2 regions of the Kribbella sp. NPDC050820 genome follow, and region 2 is predicted to be linked to the other one. Evidence: riboswitches for the same ligand, from Rfam matches in the RefSeq annotation. Region 2 holds a riboswitch; the other holds the start of a gene.
The links. A riboswitch is a leader RNA that binds a small molecule or an ion and turns the genes downstream of it on or off. The one in region 2 is predicted to bind S-adenosylmethionine.

Region 1: it holds a riboswitch for S-adenosylmethionine, as region 2 does, so the genes downstream of both, thrC (threonine synthase) here and AB0H36_RS15535 (aminotransferase class V-fold PLP-dependent enzyme) in region 2, are expected to answer to the same signal.

Annotation. Positions count from the first base shown of each region.
Region 1 is NZ_JBFAHB010000055.1:29,170-37,708, reverse strand. Features, by position in the region: gene otsB (trehalose-phosphatase) at 1-293, shown strand, start outside; gene AB0H36_RS34335 (hypothetical protein) at 259-726, opposite strand; gene AB0H36_RS34330 (Fic family protein) at 824-1,987, shown strand; gene AB0H36_RS34325 (DNA-3-methyladenine glycosylase 2 family protein) at 2,017-2,970, shown strand; gene AB0H36_RS34320 (cation:proton antiporter) at 2,998-4,227, shown strand; gene AB0H36_RS34315 (helix-turn-helix domain-containing protein) at 4,383-5,345, shown strand; SAM riboswitch class I at 5,411-5,550, shown strand; gene thrC (threonine synthase) at 5,564-6,823, shown strand; gene AB0H36_RS34305 (ubiquitin-like small modifier protein 1) at 6,820-7,095, shown strand; gene AB0H36_RS34300 (zinc-dependent alcohol dehydrogenase family protein) at 7,095-8,117, shown strand; gene AB0H36_RS34295 (HD domain-containing protein) at 8,480-8,539, opposite strand, start outside.
Region 2 is NZ_JBFAHB010000014.1:103,299-111,837, forward strand. Features, by position in the region: gene AB0H36_RS15525 (DNA translocase FtsK 4TM domain-containing protein) at 1-2,246, opposite strand, end outside; gene AB0H36_RS15530 (DinB family protein) at 2,352-2,867, opposite strand; SAM riboswitch class IV at 2,962-3,075, shown strand; gene AB0H36_RS15535 (aminotransferase class V-fold PLP-dependent enzyme) at 3,092-4,456, shown strand; gene AB0H36_RS15540 (prolyl oligopeptidase family serine peptidase) at 4,467-6,527, opposite strand; gene AB0H36_RS15545 (TetR family transcriptional regulator) at 6,538-7,083, opposite strand; gene AB0H36_RS15550 (alpha/beta hydrolase) at 7,138-7,992, shown strand; gene AB0H36_RS15555 (alkaline phosphatase D family protein) at 8,087-8,539, opposite strand, start outside.

The DNA of each region.
Region 1 (8,539 bases), on a different contig from region 2:
GCAATCTGGTGCTGGAGCTGCGGCCGCCGGGCATCGACAAGGGCGTCGCACTGCGGCGGCTGCTCGAGGACACCGGCGCTCAGTCCATCCTGTACGCCGGTGACGACCTCGGCGATCTGGCGGCGTACCGGGCGATCGAGGAGCAGCGCAAGACCGGCCTGCGGGCGGTGCTGCTGGCCACGCGGTCGTCCAACGCGACCGAGCTGATCGAGGCCGCGGACATCGTGGTGGACGACCCGGCCGGTGTGGTGACCGTGCTCACGGCTCTTTCGGACGCGATCGCAGCACGCTGAGCGTCTGCGTCAGGGTCTGGCCGAACGACTGGATCGGCCGTTCGACGTACCCGCCGTCCTTGAGACCGGCCAGCCGCTCGAACGGGTTCCGCGACGCCGGGTCGCCGGTGAGGAACCACGAGACGACGACGCCGACAACGTACAGCGGCCACATCAGCAGGCCGAGCAGGCAGAAGTACTGCCAGGAGTGCCGCTCCTCGTGCCGCACCAGCGCCTCGTCGTCGAAGTACGCCCGCTCGTGCTTGCTGAGCACCACGTTCCCGATCGTGAACGCGCCCGCCACCGGGAACTTGATCTTGTACCCGTTCGCGAAGAACAACCCTCGCGGCCCGCGGCTGAACCGGGCTCGCCCGATCACCCCGACCAGCAGGCCGGCGAGAGTGGACAGATTCAGGAAGTTCCCCACGACCTTCACCCGCTGCCACCGAGTCATGCCTCAGTATCAGCCCGTCACCCGACCGATGTCTCGATGTCGCAATCATCAAGTCATGGCAGTAGGATGTCCTAAGAATTGAGACATTAGGACAGTTGTGACCATCTTCAGCACGCCGCAGCCGGATCTCGAGGACCAGCAGGTCCTGGAGCAGATCCACGCGTTCCGGTCCGAGCTGGCCGAGGTGCTGCGGATGCCCCGGCGTTGCGTGGGCGGGCTGAGGCGAAGCATGCTGGCCCGGGCGATCCAGGGGTCCAACAGCATCGAAGGCTACGACGTCGAGCTGGACGACGCCGCCGCCGCCCTCGACGACGAGGAAGCACTGAGCGCGGACCAGCGGACCTTCGCAGAGATTCGGGGGTATCGGCAGGCGCTGGGCTATGTCTTGGCGATGGCGAAAGACACGGACTTCCGGCTCGATGTCTCCGCCGTCCGTGGGATGCACTTCATGATGCTGAGCCACGACCTGTCCAAGAGTCCTGGCAGCTACCGGCAAGGTGTTGTTTACGTGCACGACGAGGTGATGGGGGAGAACGTCTACGAGGGACCGTCGGCGGAGCAGGTGCCCGGCCTGGTCGCGGAGTTGATGGAGGTGCTGGCCGGTGACGGTGGAGTGGACCCGCTTGTGCATGCGGCGATGGCTCATCTCAACCTCGTGATGATTCATCCGTTCCGCGACGGCAACGGCCGGATGGCCAGGGCGCTGCAGACTCTGGTTCTCTCCCGCGGCGGCATCGGCGAGCCGGCGTTCTCCAGCATCGAGGAGTGGCTGGGTGGCAACACCGAGGACTACTACCGCGTCCTGGCCGCAACCGGTGCGGGATCCTGGCATCCCGAGCGATCGGCCGAGTTGTGGGTCAAGTTCAACCTCCGTGCTCACCACATCCAGGCGCAGACGGTGCGGCGACGCTATCGCGAAGCCGGCAAGTTGTGGTTGGCGTTCGACCAGTTGATCGAACAGTTCGGCTTGGCCGATCGGGTGGCAGACGAGCTGTTCGATGCGTCGCTGGGGTTCCGGATCCGCCGCTCGACGTATGTCCGACGAGCCGAGATCGAGCAGCGGACGGCGACGAGGGACCTGGCCAGGCTCACGGAGCTGAACCTGCTCCGACCGGTTGGTGAGACCAAGGGACGCCATTATGTGATGGGCGAACGGCTCGCCGTTCTTGTGCAGGACGTGCTGTCCACGCGCGAGCGGTTGGTCGATCCGTATCCATGGATGCGCGAGCGCTTGGCCGGAGCGGCAACTCCCATCCGCTAGTTGTCCGTGGCGTGAGTAAGACTTGGGGCGTGAGTTCGGTGGTGCGGGTTTGGCGTCCTGGGCGGGTGGTGGATCCGCATTCGGTGATCGGGGGTCTGCGGAAGGGGCCTGGCGATCCGGCGTACGTCTTCGATCCGGTACGGCGCACCGTCTGGCGGGCGACGCGGACACCGGAGGGGCCGGTGCTGCTGCGGCTGACGCCGTACCCCTCGACCGGTGAGGTGGAGGCCGAGGCGTGGGGTCCGGGTGCCGGGTGGGCGCTGGACGGGGTGCCGGAGCTGCTGGGGGATGCGGACAGCTGGGACGGGTTCGAGCCGTTGCCGGAGCACCGGGCGCTGGTGGACGCGGCGCGGCGGTTCCCGCACGTCCGGGTGCCGCGGACGCGGGCGGTGTTCGAGGCGATGGCCGCGGCCGGGATCGAACAGGTTGTCACCGGCAAGGAAGCGTTCCGGGCCTGGCGCGTGATCCTGCGTGAGTACGGCGAGACCGCGCCCGGACCGCAGCCGCCGGACGGGCGCGTGATGATGGTCCCGCCGGCGCCGGAGGAGTGGCGGATGATCCCGTCCTGGCAGTGGTTGCGGGCCGGTGTGGAGAACCGTCGTTCGAGGGTCGTGATCACGGCTGCCACTCGGGCGAAGGCGTTGGAGCGGACGCTCGAGCTGACCGACTCCGCGGAGATCGAGCGGCGGCTGCGGTCGTTGCCTGGTGTCGGTGTGTGGACTGCTGCTGAGGTGCGGCAGCGGGCGCATGGTGATGCGGACGCGTTCTCGTTCGCGGACTACCACGTGTCCCGCAACGTCTCGTACGCGCTGATCGGCGAGGAGCTCGACGACGACGGCTGTGCGGAGCTGATCGAGCCGTACCGGGGTCACCGGTTCCGTGTGCAGCGGCTGCTCGAGCTGACCGGCGTCGGCCACCCTCGCTACGGCCCTCGCAAGTCCCTGCCGACGCACACGCCGGGTGCGACTCATCGCTTGAGGTAGCCGCCCGCTGGGCACTGGTCCGGCACGATGACGATCGACGGGGACGGGCTGTACCTGGTCGCCGGGTTGGCTCTGCTGCTGGGCGCCGTACTGCCTCGTCTGCTCCGCCAGTACGCCGTCTCCGCGCCGATCGCGTTCCTCGGCGCAGGTCTGTTGCTCGGCCTGGCCGTCGACCGCGCGCAACTCAGCCCGATCGCTGAACCCGAGCTGACCGAGCACCTGGCTGAGCTGACCGTCATCATCGCTCTGATGGGTGTCGGGCTGGCGATCGACCGGCCGATCAGCCTGCTCCGGTGGAGTGTCACGTGGCGGCTGCTGTTCGTTGCGATGCCGGCCTGTGTCGCTGCGCTGACCGGAGTGGGCTGGCTGCTCGGTCTGGCTCCGGCGACTGCGTTGCTGATCGCCGCCGTACTCGCGCCAACCGATCCGGTGCTCGCTTCCGACGTACAGGTTGCCGGGCCGACGACCGGTGAGAGCGCTGAGCCGGACGAGGAGGACGAGGTGCGGTTCGCACTGACGTCCGAGGCTGGGCTGAACGACGGTCTGGCGTTCCCACTCGTCTATCTGGCCGTCTTCGCGGCCACCAAGTCGCACTCGGTGTGGGAGTGGTTTGGTTGGTACGTCGTAGGTAAGACAGTGGTCGGGGTCGCGGTCGGCCTTGGCGCGGGTTGGCTGCTGGGCAAGATGGCGTTCAGTGCGCCCGCGAAGAGCTTCCGGCTGGCGGACTCACGTGAGCCAGTCCTCGCGCTGGCCATGACGCTCGGCGTCTACGGGCTGACCGAGGTGCTGCACGGGTACGGGTTCATCGCGGTCTTCGTCGCCGCGCTCGCGCTTCGGGCGGCCGAGCGGAGTCACGAGTTCCACGCGGAGCTGCACAACTTCATCGGGGAGCTCGAGCACATCCTGACCTGGGGAATCCTGCTGCTGCTCGGCGTCGCGATCACCGGTGGCCTGCTCGAGCCGCTCACACTGGCCGGCGCGGTGAGCGGCGTACTGCTGGTGCTCGTCGTCCGGCCGGTCGTCGCGTGGCTGTCACTCGCACGCTCGGAGCTGGATCGCTCCGAGCGCTGGATGACGGCGGCCTTCGGGGTCCGGGGGGTGACGTCGGTCTACTACCTGGCCGCCGTCGGGGTGCATTTCGCGACCGACCTGCCGTGGCTGTGGGCGACCGTCGGCTTCACCGTCGTGCTGAGCGTCCTTGTGCACGGCGTTGCCGCGACGCCTTTGATGCGTACGCTCGACGGCCGTCGGCGGTGAGCGCGCCTGCGGGCGGCGTGAGCCCGTGCCGGACGGCGGAGGCGGCGTTGATTCCGGCTGCGATCTCCTTCAGAACCTTGAACATGACTCCATCGTCCGCGGCTGGAGGCGTTCCCAGAAGTGGCGCTGGGGACGACTATCGCTAAGATTGTGACATGGGACAACGGACGGTTTCTGTCCTCGCGTACGACGGGATGACGGCCTTCGAGGCCGGGATCGTGATCGAGGTGTTCGGGCTGGCCTGGCCGGACATCGACCAGCCGTGGTACGGGCTGAAGGTCTGCACCGAGACACCGGACCCGATCCGCGTGCTCGGCGGCGCCACGCTGAGCACCCCGCACGGCCTGGACGACTTCGCGGCCGCGGACACGGTCGTCATCCCGAGCGTCCACGACCCACGCGGTGAGACGTCGCCGGCGCTGATCGAGGCGCTGCAGACTGCGCACGGGCGTGGCGCCCGGATGGTGTCGATCTGCTCAGGCGCGTTCGCGCTGGCTGCGGCCGGTCTGCTCGACGGACGCCGGGCAACGACGCACTGGCGGTACGCCGACATGCTGCGTGAGCGCTATCCGAAGATCCACGTCGATCCAGAGCCGCTCTACACGGACGAAGGCGACGTACTCACGAGTGCGGGGTGTGCCGCAGGGCTGGATCTGGCCATGCACCTGGTGCGGAAGGACTACGGCGCGGCCGTGGCGAACGCGGTCGCCCGGCGGCTGGTGATCCAGCCGTACCGGGCCGGCGGGCAGGCGCAGTACATCGAGTCGCCGGTGCCGCCGGACCCCGACGACGCTTCGGTCGCGCGGAGCCTCGAGTGGGCGCTGGAGCATCTCGCCGAGCCGATCGGCGTACCGGATCTGGCCAGGCAGGCGGGGTTGTCGCCGCGGACCTACCTGCGGCACTTCGTGAAGGCGACCGGGACGACACCGGGCAAGTGGCTGATCGCGCAGCGGATCCAGGCGGCTCTGACGATGCTGGAGACCGGTGACGCCCCGGTCGAGGAGATCGCGACCGCAGCCGGCTTTGCGACACCGGTGACGCTGCGTCATCACTTTGCCAAGCAGCTTCACACCTCGCCGTCGGCGTACCGCCGTACTTTCCGGGCCCGGCACGGTTGAGATCGAGTGTCTCGGATGGTGGGAACCGAAGACACAATATGGACCCGATTGGGTAATCTCGGGGGAGCTCATCCAGAGGGACTGAGGGAAACGGCCCGTCGAAGTCCCGGCAACCCTCCCCGTTGAGGTCCCGTCCGGGACCCTCGCGGCGGAACGGTGCCAAATCCGTCCCGCGCCGAGATCCGGTGTCCGGGGAAGATGAGGAGGGAACCTCACTCATGAGCCTGACCGCCACCCACACCATCCGTGAAGGTGCCTTCGGCAACGGTACGCACCTGAGCTGTCGCGCCTGTGGGGCGAAGTCGCCGCTCGGTCCGTTCTACGCCTGTACGGAGTGCTTCGGTCCGCTCGAGGTCGGGTACGAGTACCCCACCATCACCCGCGAGCAGATCGAGGCCGGACCCAAGAACATCTGGCGCTACCAGCCGCTGCTGCCCGTCCCGGTCGACGTGGCCAGCTTCCCGAACACCGAGCCCGGCTACACCCGGCTGATCGACGCCGGCAACCTCGCCCGCGAGCTGGGCCTGCGCAAGCTGTGGGTGAAGGACGACTCGGGCAACCCCACGCACTCCTTCAAGGACCGCGTGGTCGCCAGTGCCCTGAGCGCCACCCGCGAGCTCGGCATGAAGGTCTTCGCCTGCCCCTCCACCGGCAACCTGGCCAACGCCGTCGCCGCGGCCGCCGCCCGGGCCGGCATCCGCTCGGTCGTGTTCATCCCGCACGACCTCGAGCGCCCCAAGGTCATCACCAGCGCCGTGTACGACGGCACGCTGGTCGCGGTCGAGGGCAACTACGACGACGTGAACAAGCTGGCCTCCGAGATCGCCGGCGAGGAGGAGGGCTGGGCGTTCGTCAACGTCAACGTCCGCCCGTACTACTCCGAGGGCTCCAAGACCCTCGCCTTCGAGATCGCCGAGCAGCTCGGCTGGCGGCTGCCGCAGCAGATCGTCATCCCGGTCGCCTCGGGCTCCCAGCTGACCAAGATCGACAAGGGCTTCACCGAGCTCGGCAAGCTCGGCCTGGTCGACGCCACCGACTACAAGGTGTACGGCGCCCAGGCCACCGGCTGCTCGCCCGTCGCGCAGGCGTTCCGGGACGGGTACGACGTGGTGAAGCCGGTCAAGCCGGACACCATCGCCAAGTCGCTCGCGATCGGCAACCCGGCCGACGGACCGTACGTGCTGGACGTGGCCCGCCGTACCGGTGGCGCGATCGAGGACGTCACCGACGAAGAGGTCATCGAGGGCATCCGGCTGCTCGCCCGCACCGAGGGCATCTTCACCGAGACCGCGGGCGGGGTGACGGTCGCGACGCTGAAGAAGCTGGTCGAGACCGGCCAGCTCGACCCCGAGGCCGAGACGGTGATCATCAACTCCGGCGACGGGCTGAAGACCCTCGACGCCGTGGCCGACCGGGTCGGCCCCAAGGTGACCATCCCCGCGTCGTACGACGCCTTCGTGAAGGCAGGCCTGCAGTGAGCGTGAGTGTCCGGGTCCCGACCATCCTGCGCCAGTACACCCAGGGCGCGTCCTCGGTCAGCGCCGAGGGCGCGACGCTCAGCGAGGTGCTCGAGTCCCTCGACACCGCCTACCCGGGCATCAAGGGCCGCGTCCTCGACGACTCCGGCGAGCTGCGCCGCTTCGTCAACGTGTACGTCGACAACGACGACGTACGCTTCGCCGACGGCCTGCAGACCTCGGTGAAGGACGGCGGCGAGATCTCGATCATCCCCGCAGTCGCCGGCGGCTGATGCGCGCTGTTCTGGTTGAGCAGTACGGCGTCCTGCCGACTGTTGCCGAGGTAGCGGACCCGGAGCCGAAGCCCGGTGGTGTCGTCCTGAAGGTCGAGGCCACCGGGTTGTGCCGCAGCGACTGGCACGGCTGGATGGGGCACGACCCGGACATCGTCCTGCCCCACGTCCCTGGGCACGAACTGGCCGGAACGATCGCCGCCCTCGGCCCCGGGGTGACCGGCCGGCAGATCGGCGACCGCGTGACCACGCCGTTCATCTGCGCGTGCGGCACGTGTGAACAGTGCCTCTCCGGGGACCAACAGGTCTGCCCCAACCAACTCCAGCCCGGCTTCAACTACTGGGGCTCGTTTGCGGACTTCGTCGCCGTACCGTTCGCCGCTGTGAACCTGGTCCGGCTGCCGGACGACCTGTCCTTCGACACCGCCGCCGGCCTGGGCTGCCGCTTCGCCACCTCCTTCCGCGCTGTCCGCCAGGTCGGCCGAGTCGTCGCAGCGGAGAACGTCGTCATCTTCGGCTGCGGCGGCGTCGGGTTGTCGGCGGTCATGATCGCGGCCGCTCTCGGCGCCCGCGTGATCGCCGTCGACACGAACCCCGACGCGCTGGACCTCGCCCGCACGTACGGCGCCGCCGACACCGTCTTGGCGTCTGCCGACACCGTGTCCCAGCTCCGTGACCTCACCGGCGGCGGCGCCCACGTCACCATGGACGCCCTGGGTTCCAACGACATCGTCCAGCAAGCCCTCCTCGCCCTGCGCCCCCGCGGCCGCCACCTGCAAGTCGGCCTCCTGCCATCCGGCGTCCAACTCGACGTAGGCCGCCTGATCGGCCAGGAGTTGGAATGGCTGGGCAGTCACGGCATGGCCGCCCACGCCTACCCCGAGATGCTGAACCTCGTTGCCGCCGGCAACCTAGACCCCGCCGCGCTGATCACCCGCACCATTCCCCTCGCCGAAACCCCCACCGCCCTGGCCGCCCTCACCAACGGCACCCCGGCCGGCATTACGATCATCCGCCCGTAAGCCGCCCTCCGGCACACCCCGGCCACCGTCCATCGGGCAACGCACCGAGGGTTTGCGCAGGAACTCGGGGCCTTGAACATGCTATGTCCTGTTCAAGGTCACCGCCGCGCGTCAGGACCCGCTCAACGGTCTTCCTCGAACATGCGGAGTCGTACCGTCAGGATGGGATCAAGGGGAACGCGGGCGAGGCGGGGTCTGGCCGACTCCGAGATCCAGTGCCTGATCTCAGCCACGGACGCCTGGGCATCCGTCAACAGGTCGGCCAACCTCATCAAGGCCACGTCCAGCGTCGGCTTCGCTTCGCTCACAGTCGCCGTACCCGCGTCACCCGGACAGCACGGCTCACCTTCGGCCACTCTCGATCAGCGGTCGCGCCAGGCGAGTGGGGATGTCACCAGCGCCGCTTCGGCGAGGCGGCGGGC
Region 2 (8,539 bases):
CCCATCGGCAGGAACAGTCCGTCACCCTGGCCGACCAGCTTCTCCGCGCCAGGCTGGTCCAGGATGACCCGGCTGTCGGCCAGCGACGAGGTCGCGAACGCCAGCCGCGACGGCACGTTCGCCTTGATCAGACCGGTCACGACGTCCACCGACGGCCGCTGGGTGGCAAGCACCAGGTGGATGCCGGCCGCACGCGCGAGCTGGGTGATCCGGACGATCGAGTCCTCGACGTCACGCGGAGCGACCATCATCAGGTCGGCCAGCTCGTCGACGATCACCAGCAGATAGGGGTACGGCGTCAGCACCCGCTCGGACCCCGGTGGCGGCTTCACCTTGCCCGCCCGGACCGCCTTGTTGAAGTCGTCGACGTGCCGGAACCCGAACGCGGCCAGGTCGTCGTACCGCATGTCCATCTCGCGGACGACCCACTGCAGCGCCTCGGCGGCCTTCTTGGCGTTGGTGATGATCGGCGTGATCAGGTGCGGGATGCCCTCGTAGTTGTTCAGCTCGACCCGCTTGGGGTCGACCAGGATCATCCGCACCTCGTCCGGCGTGGCCCGCATCAGGATCGAGGTGATCAGCGAGTTCACGAACGACGACTTACCCGAACCGGTGGCGCCCGCGACCAGCAGGTGCGGCATCTTCGCCATGTTCGCGACGACGAACCCGCCCTCGACGTCCTTGCCGAGCCCGGCCACCATCGGATGGTGGTCGTTGCGCGCGGTCGCCGACCGGATCACGTCGCCGAGGCTGACGATCTCCTTGTCGGTGTTCGGGATCTCGATGCCGATCGCGGACTTGCCCGGGATCGGCGACAGGATCCGGACGTCGGCCGAGGCGACCGCGTAGGCGATGTTCTTCGACAGCGCGGTGACCTTCTCGACCTTCACCGCGGAGCCGAGCTCGACCTCGTACCGCGTGACGGTCGGGCCGCGGGTGTAGCCGGTGACCTGGGCGTCGATGCCGAACTGCTCGAACACCTCGGTGAGCCGGTCGACGACCTGGTCGGACGCCTTGGTCCGCGCCTTGTGCACCGAGCCCGGCTTGAGCATCTGCCCGTCGGGGAGCGTGTAGGTGATGTCGCCGGACAGGCTCAGCTGCTCGACCCGCCGCGGCAGCGGCGTGTGCGGCGGCGGCTCGGGCGGCGAGTCCGAAGAAGACTTGCCCGAGGCAACGACCGGTGACGGCGAGGGTACGGCGGCCGCCGCGGCGTCGGCGTCGTACGCGTCCTCCTCCGGGGGAGGCGGCGCGGCCTTCGACTTGCGGCCGCGCTTGCTGATTTCCCGCCCCTCGAGCACCGGCGAGTCGTACGGCTTGACCGTGGGCTCGCCGTCCTCGTCCTCGGAGGCGGCGGCCTTGGCGCGGCGCTCCTTGCGGGTCAGCCGGACGGTGTCGTCGGTCGGCGCGGCCACGACGGACGGTGCGTCCTCGGGCAGCGCCGTACGTCCCATCAGTACGTCGAAGGCCGCGCGGACCCGCACGGGTATCGCGTAGACCGGCGTCCCGGTGATCACCAGGGCGCCGAAGATCGACAGCAGGACCAGCAGCGGGGCCGCGACGTACTGCGTGAGCAGGTCGGACAGGAACGTGGAGATGAAGTACCCGATCGCGCCGCCGGCCTCCTGGATCGGCGCGTCGGCCGGGTTGCCGGGCCGGGGCAGGCCGTTGGCGATATGGATCAGGCCGAGCACACCGAGCGCGAACGTCGTCCAGCCGATTACCTGGCGGCCGGCCGGGCCGTTGCGGTCCGGGTGGCGCATGGTGCGCAGCGCGATGAACAGCAGCATCAGCGGCACGGCCCAGCCGATCATGCCGACGCTGCCGCCGACGACGGTCCGGATGACGTTGCCGACGGCACCTGGCAGCTGCCACCAGATGGCAGCGGCGACCACGACGCCGAGGCCGATCAGGAACAGGCCGGCGCCGTCGCGGCGGTGCTCGGGGTCGAGGTCGCGGGCGCCGTTGCCGATCCCGCGGACCATGCCGCCGAGCAGGTGCGCGATGCCGATCCAGAGCTTCACGAAGCCGCGGCCGAGCGCGAGCATGGCGGCCGCGAAGGGGCCCGGTCCGCTGACTTTGGGCGTGCTGGTCCGCGCCGCGGTGGATCCACCGCCGCGCTTCGTGCTCTGCCCACGTTTCTGGGCGCCTGACGGACGGGAGCGTCCACCAGCAGCCGACCGCGCCGTACTCGGCCGGTTGGCTGCCGACTTCTGCGCCCGCGCCGGGGAAGACGTGCGGGTCGCCATATACCTCAGGCTACCCCGATTACCTCTCGAGTCCCACGTGTCACACGCCGATCACGCTGCCCCATCCGTAGCGTCACGGCGCCACGACCGGACCAGGTCCGCAGCTTAGGCGCCGGTGGTGCCGTCCAGTTGTTCACGGACGAGGTCGGCGTGGCCGCAGTGCCGGGCGTACTCGCCGATCAGGTGGATGTAGATCATCCGCAGCGTCGACTCAGTTTCCTTGAAGGTGAAGCGCTCGTCCAGCGAGTGCCCGGCAGCAGCCTCGTCGGACAGCTTCCACTCCTCGATCAGGCCGTCGTACTCCGCTTCGGCCAGCGAAGCATCGATCAGCTCGAAGTCCGCGTCCTTCCCGAGCTCGAGCGGAAACACCGGCTCGGCGGGATCGGCGGCGAAGTGGATCCGGAACCAGATCCGCTCGACCTTGGTCAGGTGCCGGATCAGCCCGAGCAGCGACAGGTTCGACGGCGGCGATGGCCGCTCGGCCAGCTGCGCCGCCGTGAGGCCTGCGCACTTGAACAGCAGCGTGGTGCGGTAGAAATCCAGGTAGCCCTGGAGCAACGAGCGCTCCGGGGCGGTCAACGAGCCGGCCGGTCGTTCGACGGCAGGTGCTCTCCAAGTCATGCGTTCCCCAAGTTGTCCACGATGTGTTCGCCCATCTCATCACATGAGATAGCCACTGGCGTCGACCGTAGCCCGTTCGTTACCGTCTTCGGCAGGTCATGAGCGCCAGCGTCAAGCCCCGGCTCGCTGGCCGGCAACCCTCCTCCGCGGTGGGGTGCCCCGGGTGAAGACCAGGCCGTGCGGATACCCCGCTCGGCAAGTGCGGACTTCCTGGGAGCAGCAGCATGTCGATCCTCTCCATCCTCGAGCCTGCCAGTACGACGACCGCGCGGCCGACTGTGGCCCGCCTCGCGACCGGCAGCATCCCCGCCACCGTCGGCTCCGACCTGCTGGTCCCACTGGCCGACGGCCGGGTCACCGACTACGCGAACTTCGACCACGGCGCCAGCGCGCCGTGTCTGGAGTCGGTGCGCGCCAGCGTCGAGGCGGCACTGCCGTCGTACGCGTCGGTGCACCGCGGCAACGGCTACGCCTCCCGCATTACCACGCAGTGGTACGAGCGGGCCCGCGCCGAGGTGCATGCCTTCATCGGCGCCCGTGACGACGACCAGGTGATCTTCACCCGGCAGACGACCGATGCGCTCAACCTACTAGCCCACGCCGTACCAGCTGACGCGACCGTGATCGTGTTCGAGTCCGAGCACCACGCCGCGCTTCTGCCCTGGCCGGCTGAGCGGACCGTGCGCCTCGCTGCGCCGGCCAGCCCGAGCGAGGCGGTGACCAACGTCGCCGACGCGCTCCGCAACGCGCCCGAGGGCCCGCGGCTCGTCGTCGTCACCGGTGCGTCCAACGTGACCGGCGAGATCTTCCCGATCGCCGAGATCGCGGCCGTCGCCAAGGCGCACGGTGCGCGTGTCTGCCTGGACGCCGCGCAGCTCGCGCCGCACCGGCCGGTCGACATCGCCGAGCTCGACGTCGACTGGGTCGCGCTGTCCGGCCACAAGCTCTACGCGCCGTACGGCGCGGGCGCCCTGATCGGCCGCTCCGACTGGCTGGACGCCGCTGAGCCCTACCTGTACGGCGGCGGCGCGACGACTGCGGTCACCGAGGACCTCGTGGTCTGGGCGACCGGCCCGGCGCGGCACGAGGGCGGCTCCCCGAACGTGATCGGCGCGATCGCGCTGGCTTCGGCCTGTGCGGCGATCAGCAAGCACCGCGACGCCATCGAGCAGCACGAGCGCAGCCTGCTCGCCCGGCTCCGGACCGGTCTCGCGCAGATTCCCGGCGTCACGACGTACTCGATCTTCGGCCAGGACGCGGACCGCGTCGGCACGGTGTGTTTCACCGTCGCCGGCCTGACCTCGACCCTGGTGTCCGCGGCGCTGAGCGCCGAGTACGGCGTCGGCGTCCGCGATGGCAAGTTCTGTGCGCACCCGCTCGTCGGCCACCTGCTCGCGGACTCCCCCGAGCACGGTACGGCGGTCCGCGCGAGCCTCGGCCTCGGGACGACCCGAGAGCACGTGGACCGTCTCGTCAACGCCGTACGGACGCTGGCCACCAGCGGACCGCGGTCGGAGTACGAGGAGTCCGCGCACGGCTGTCAGCCCGCCGACGACCCCCGCGACCTCCAAGCGCCTCGCATCTGGTGATGCAGCCCTCCTACTGCTCAGGAGGTTCAAGGCCTACATGGTGAGCAGCGAACGCCAGTAGGTCCGCCCATTCCGACGCGACCATCGCGGCGGGTTTCCCGAAGCCGTGGCCGGTGTTGACCTCGACCCTGGTCAAGACAGGTTCGGCGGAGGACTGGGCATGCTGCAACGCGGCGATGAACTTGTGACTGTGCAACGGCACCACCCGGTCGTCGTGGTCACCGGTGACCACGAGCGTGGCCGGGTACGCCGTCCCGTCCTGCACCCGGTGCAGTGGCGAGTAGGCCAGCAGGTCCTCGAACTGCTTCGCGTCGCCCGGATGCCCGAAGTCCGACGTCCACGCGGCCCCCACCGTGAACAGGTGGAACCTCAGCATGTCGAGTACGCCGACACCCGGCAGCGCGACCGCGAACAGGTCGGGCCGCTGCGTCATCACGGCGCCGACCAGCAGACCGCCGTTGCTGCGACCGTGGATGGCGAGCTGCTCCGACGTGGTCACGCCGGTGTCGCGCAGGTGCTCGGCGACGGCGATGAAGTCGTCGAAGACGTTCTGCTTGTTCTTCAGGCGACCAGCGTCGTGCCAGGCGCTGCCGTACTCGCCGCCACCGCGCAGGTTCGCGATCACCAGCACCCCGCCGGCGGCCAGCCATGCCGGCCAGCCGGGCCGGTACTCGGCCAGGATCGGGATGCGGAAGCCGCCGTACCCGTAGAGCATGGTCGGTCGCGGGGACGAGTAGTCCAGGTCGGCGCGGCTGATCAGGAAGTACGGCACCTCGCGGCCGGGCTCGAGCCGGCGTTCGACCGTGATGGCCGGTGACGTGAAGCCGCCGGACCCGCGGACGAGCTCGGGCAGTGCGCGTACGGCGCCGGTCGAGGCGGACACGACGTACGAGAGGGTCGGTTCGGTCGGCGTGGACAGCCCGACGAAGAGCTCGTCGTACTCCGGGGAGGCGTTCATGCCGACCACTCCCCCGCCTGGCGCATCGACGACGCGGGCGTCGGAGCCGTCCAGCGCGTAGAGCGTGAGCACGGGTTGCGCGTCGAGCAGGGTCAGCGTGGCGAGGCCGCTCGCCGTACCGCGGACCGCCTGCAGGGTGCCTTCGCCCTCCGGGATCAGGTCGGCGAACTGCCCATCAAGGGACGCAAGCACGACGCGGCCGCGGGGTGCGTCGCGATCGGTGCGCACGACCAGCTGATCGCCGGACATCCGCACGAACGTGATCTCGTCCGCGAGGTAGTCGACCACCTTGATCGGCTCGCCGATGCCGCCGTCCGAGGTGATCGGGTAGACCCACAGCCGGGTCGCCGGGTCGGTGCCTTCGCTGATGTGGACGACGAGGTACCGGTCGTCCTCGGACACCTCGGGCGTGATGAAGATGCGGTCGTTCTCCGGGAAGTCCAGCACGAGCTCGTCCGACGATTGCGTCGTACCGACCCGGTGCAGCATCAACCGGCCGCCGGACAGCGACTTCGTCTCGGTGCCTTCGCTGCGCCCGCTCGCCGGGTAGTGCAGATAGAGGTACGCCGAGCTGTCAGGCAACCAGGTCGCCTCGCAGAACTTGGCTTCCGTGACCACGTCGTCGACCGGCGTGCCGGTGGCGATGTCGAGCAGCCGGAACGTCGTCCAGTCGCTGCCGCTCTCGTTGATGCCGTAGGCGAAGTACTTGCCGTCGGGGCTGACCGTGAAGGTGCCCAGTGAGTCGGTGCCCGCCTCGGACAGCGTGTTCGGGTCGATCAGGACCCGGCCGCGGTCGACCAGGTCCTCGAGGGTCTCGGCGACGTACACGACGTCCTGCGCCTGGGTACCGTCGTTGCGGCCGACGAAGTACCAGCCGGACTTCTTCACCGGGACGCCGGCCCGCGGCCGGGCCAGGATCGCGGACATCGTGGCCTGGAACCACGCCCGCTCCGGGTAGCTCGACAGCTCGGCCTCGGTCAGCGCGTTCTGGCGGGTGACCCAGTCCCGGGTGCCGGGTGCGTCGGGGTCCTCCAGCCAGCGGTACGGATCGGCGATCCGATGCCCGTGCAGTGTCTCGACGACGTCGTCGCGGCGGCTCTCCGGGTAGGTCATGCGGACAAACCTAACCGGCAAGTGCAACCTTCAACAGCAATTCGAAAGTGGGCCGGGGGTCGACGTCGTCGTGCCGCGCGATGCGATGCAGGATCAGGCCCTCGGACGCGGCCGCCACGGCCCGGGCGGCCTCCCGCGGGTTCGGCGCGCCGAGCTCGGCCAGCGCCGCGGTGGCAGTCGCCACGATCGCCTCACGGCCGCGGGACAGCGCCTCCCGGACGACCGGATCGTGGCTGCCCTCCAGGAACAGGATCAGCCGGGCGGTCGTCCGCACCCGGTTGATCCGGGTGAGGAAGTCGAACAGCCCGCACATGATGTCGACGAACTCCTCGGGCGTGGCCGGGCTGAACGCAGTGCCGAGCGCCTCGTTCTCGCTCTCGGCGATCCGGTCGGCCACCCCGGACAGCAGCGCGGCCCGGGTACGGAAGTAGTTCGAGGTCGAGCCCTTCGGCAGGCCGGCCTTCTCGTCGACGCGGGCATGCGTCATCGCCCGCAGTCCTTTGGTGCCGAGGAGCTCGATGGCGGCGTCCAGAGCACGAGCACGCGTCGGCGTCATACCGTCACTATAAACGTAGTGACTTTGTACTACGTTCGTAGTACCGTCGATGCCATGCTTCCGACACTCGATGGGGTGACCCACACCTACGTCGAGCTGCCTGGACTCCGGATGCATGTGACCGAAGCCGGCAGCGGCGACGCCGTCCTGATGCTCCACGGTTTCACGCAGCACTGGTGGGAGTGGCGCGACGTCATTCCCAGCATGGCTCAGCACTACCGTGTGATCTGCCCCGACCTGCGCGGCGCCGGGTGGACCGACGCGCCGCCCGACGGGTACACCGCCGACCAGTTGCTCGGCGACGTGCTCGCGCTGCTGGACGCGCTGGACGTCGACCAGGTGCACCTGATCGCGCACGACTGGTCCGCGATCGTCGCGTACTTGCTGTGCCTGGAACATCCCGAGCGCGTCCGCGACCAGGTGTCGATCGCGATCCCGCCGCCGTACGTCGATTTCGACGGCGCGATGATGCGCAGCCTCGTGCGGCACGCCTGGTTCAACTTCATCCTGCCCGTGCCGGGCCTCGGCCCGTGGGCCCTGCGCACCTGGCTGACGCGCCACCTGCTGGCGTCGGTCTCCCATGGGATCAGCGACGAGGACCTGGAGATCTTCACCGAGCGGCTGCGCGAGCCGGCCCGCGCCCGGGCCGGGTCCGCGCTGTACCGGCACTTCATCCAGCCGGTCGGGATGCAGATGCTGCGCGGCAAGTACAAGGACCGGCAGCTGACCACCCGGACGCTGGTTCTGCTCGGCGCCGAGGATCCGAACGTCCGGGCCGAGTTCCTGCACGGCTACGAGCCGTACGTCGACGATCTGCAGCTGATCGAGATCCCGGGCGCGTCGCACTTCGTCGTCGACGACCAGCCGGAGGCTGTGGTCGCGCACGCCCTGGAGTTCTTCAAAGGGTGAGCGTCGTACCCACCGGCCCCGGTGGGCGGCATCCCGCACTGGCGCCGGGGCCAGTGAGTACGACGGGCCTCAGTGGCCCTCTCAACCGCCTCTTCTATTGGGCGGGTTTGATGTCTTTGGACCACAGGACCTTGCCGTAGAGGTCGCGCAGCGACGCGGTGAAGACGCCGGTGCGGGGATCGATGTCGACGTGGCCGAAGAACTGGTTGCCGCCGCTCGGCGGCTGGTTCGGGAAGTCGGCCGCCTTCACGAACTCGACCTTCGGCCCGAACGTGGAGTCCAGCGCGTTCGGCCCGAACGTGCCGGCGTTGATCGGCCCGGCGACCAACTCCCAGAACGGGTCGAAGTCGGTGAAGGCCGCCCGCGACGGGTCGTAGTGGTGCGCCGCGCAGTAGTGCACGTCCGCGGTCAGCCAGATCGTGTTGCGGATCTTGCGCCGCTTGAACTGGCTGAGGATCCAGGCGATCTCGTGCTCGCGGCCACCGGGCGCGCCGGCCAGTCCGTTCGCGACCGCCTCGATCTCGGTGCCGTCCGGGACCAGCACGCC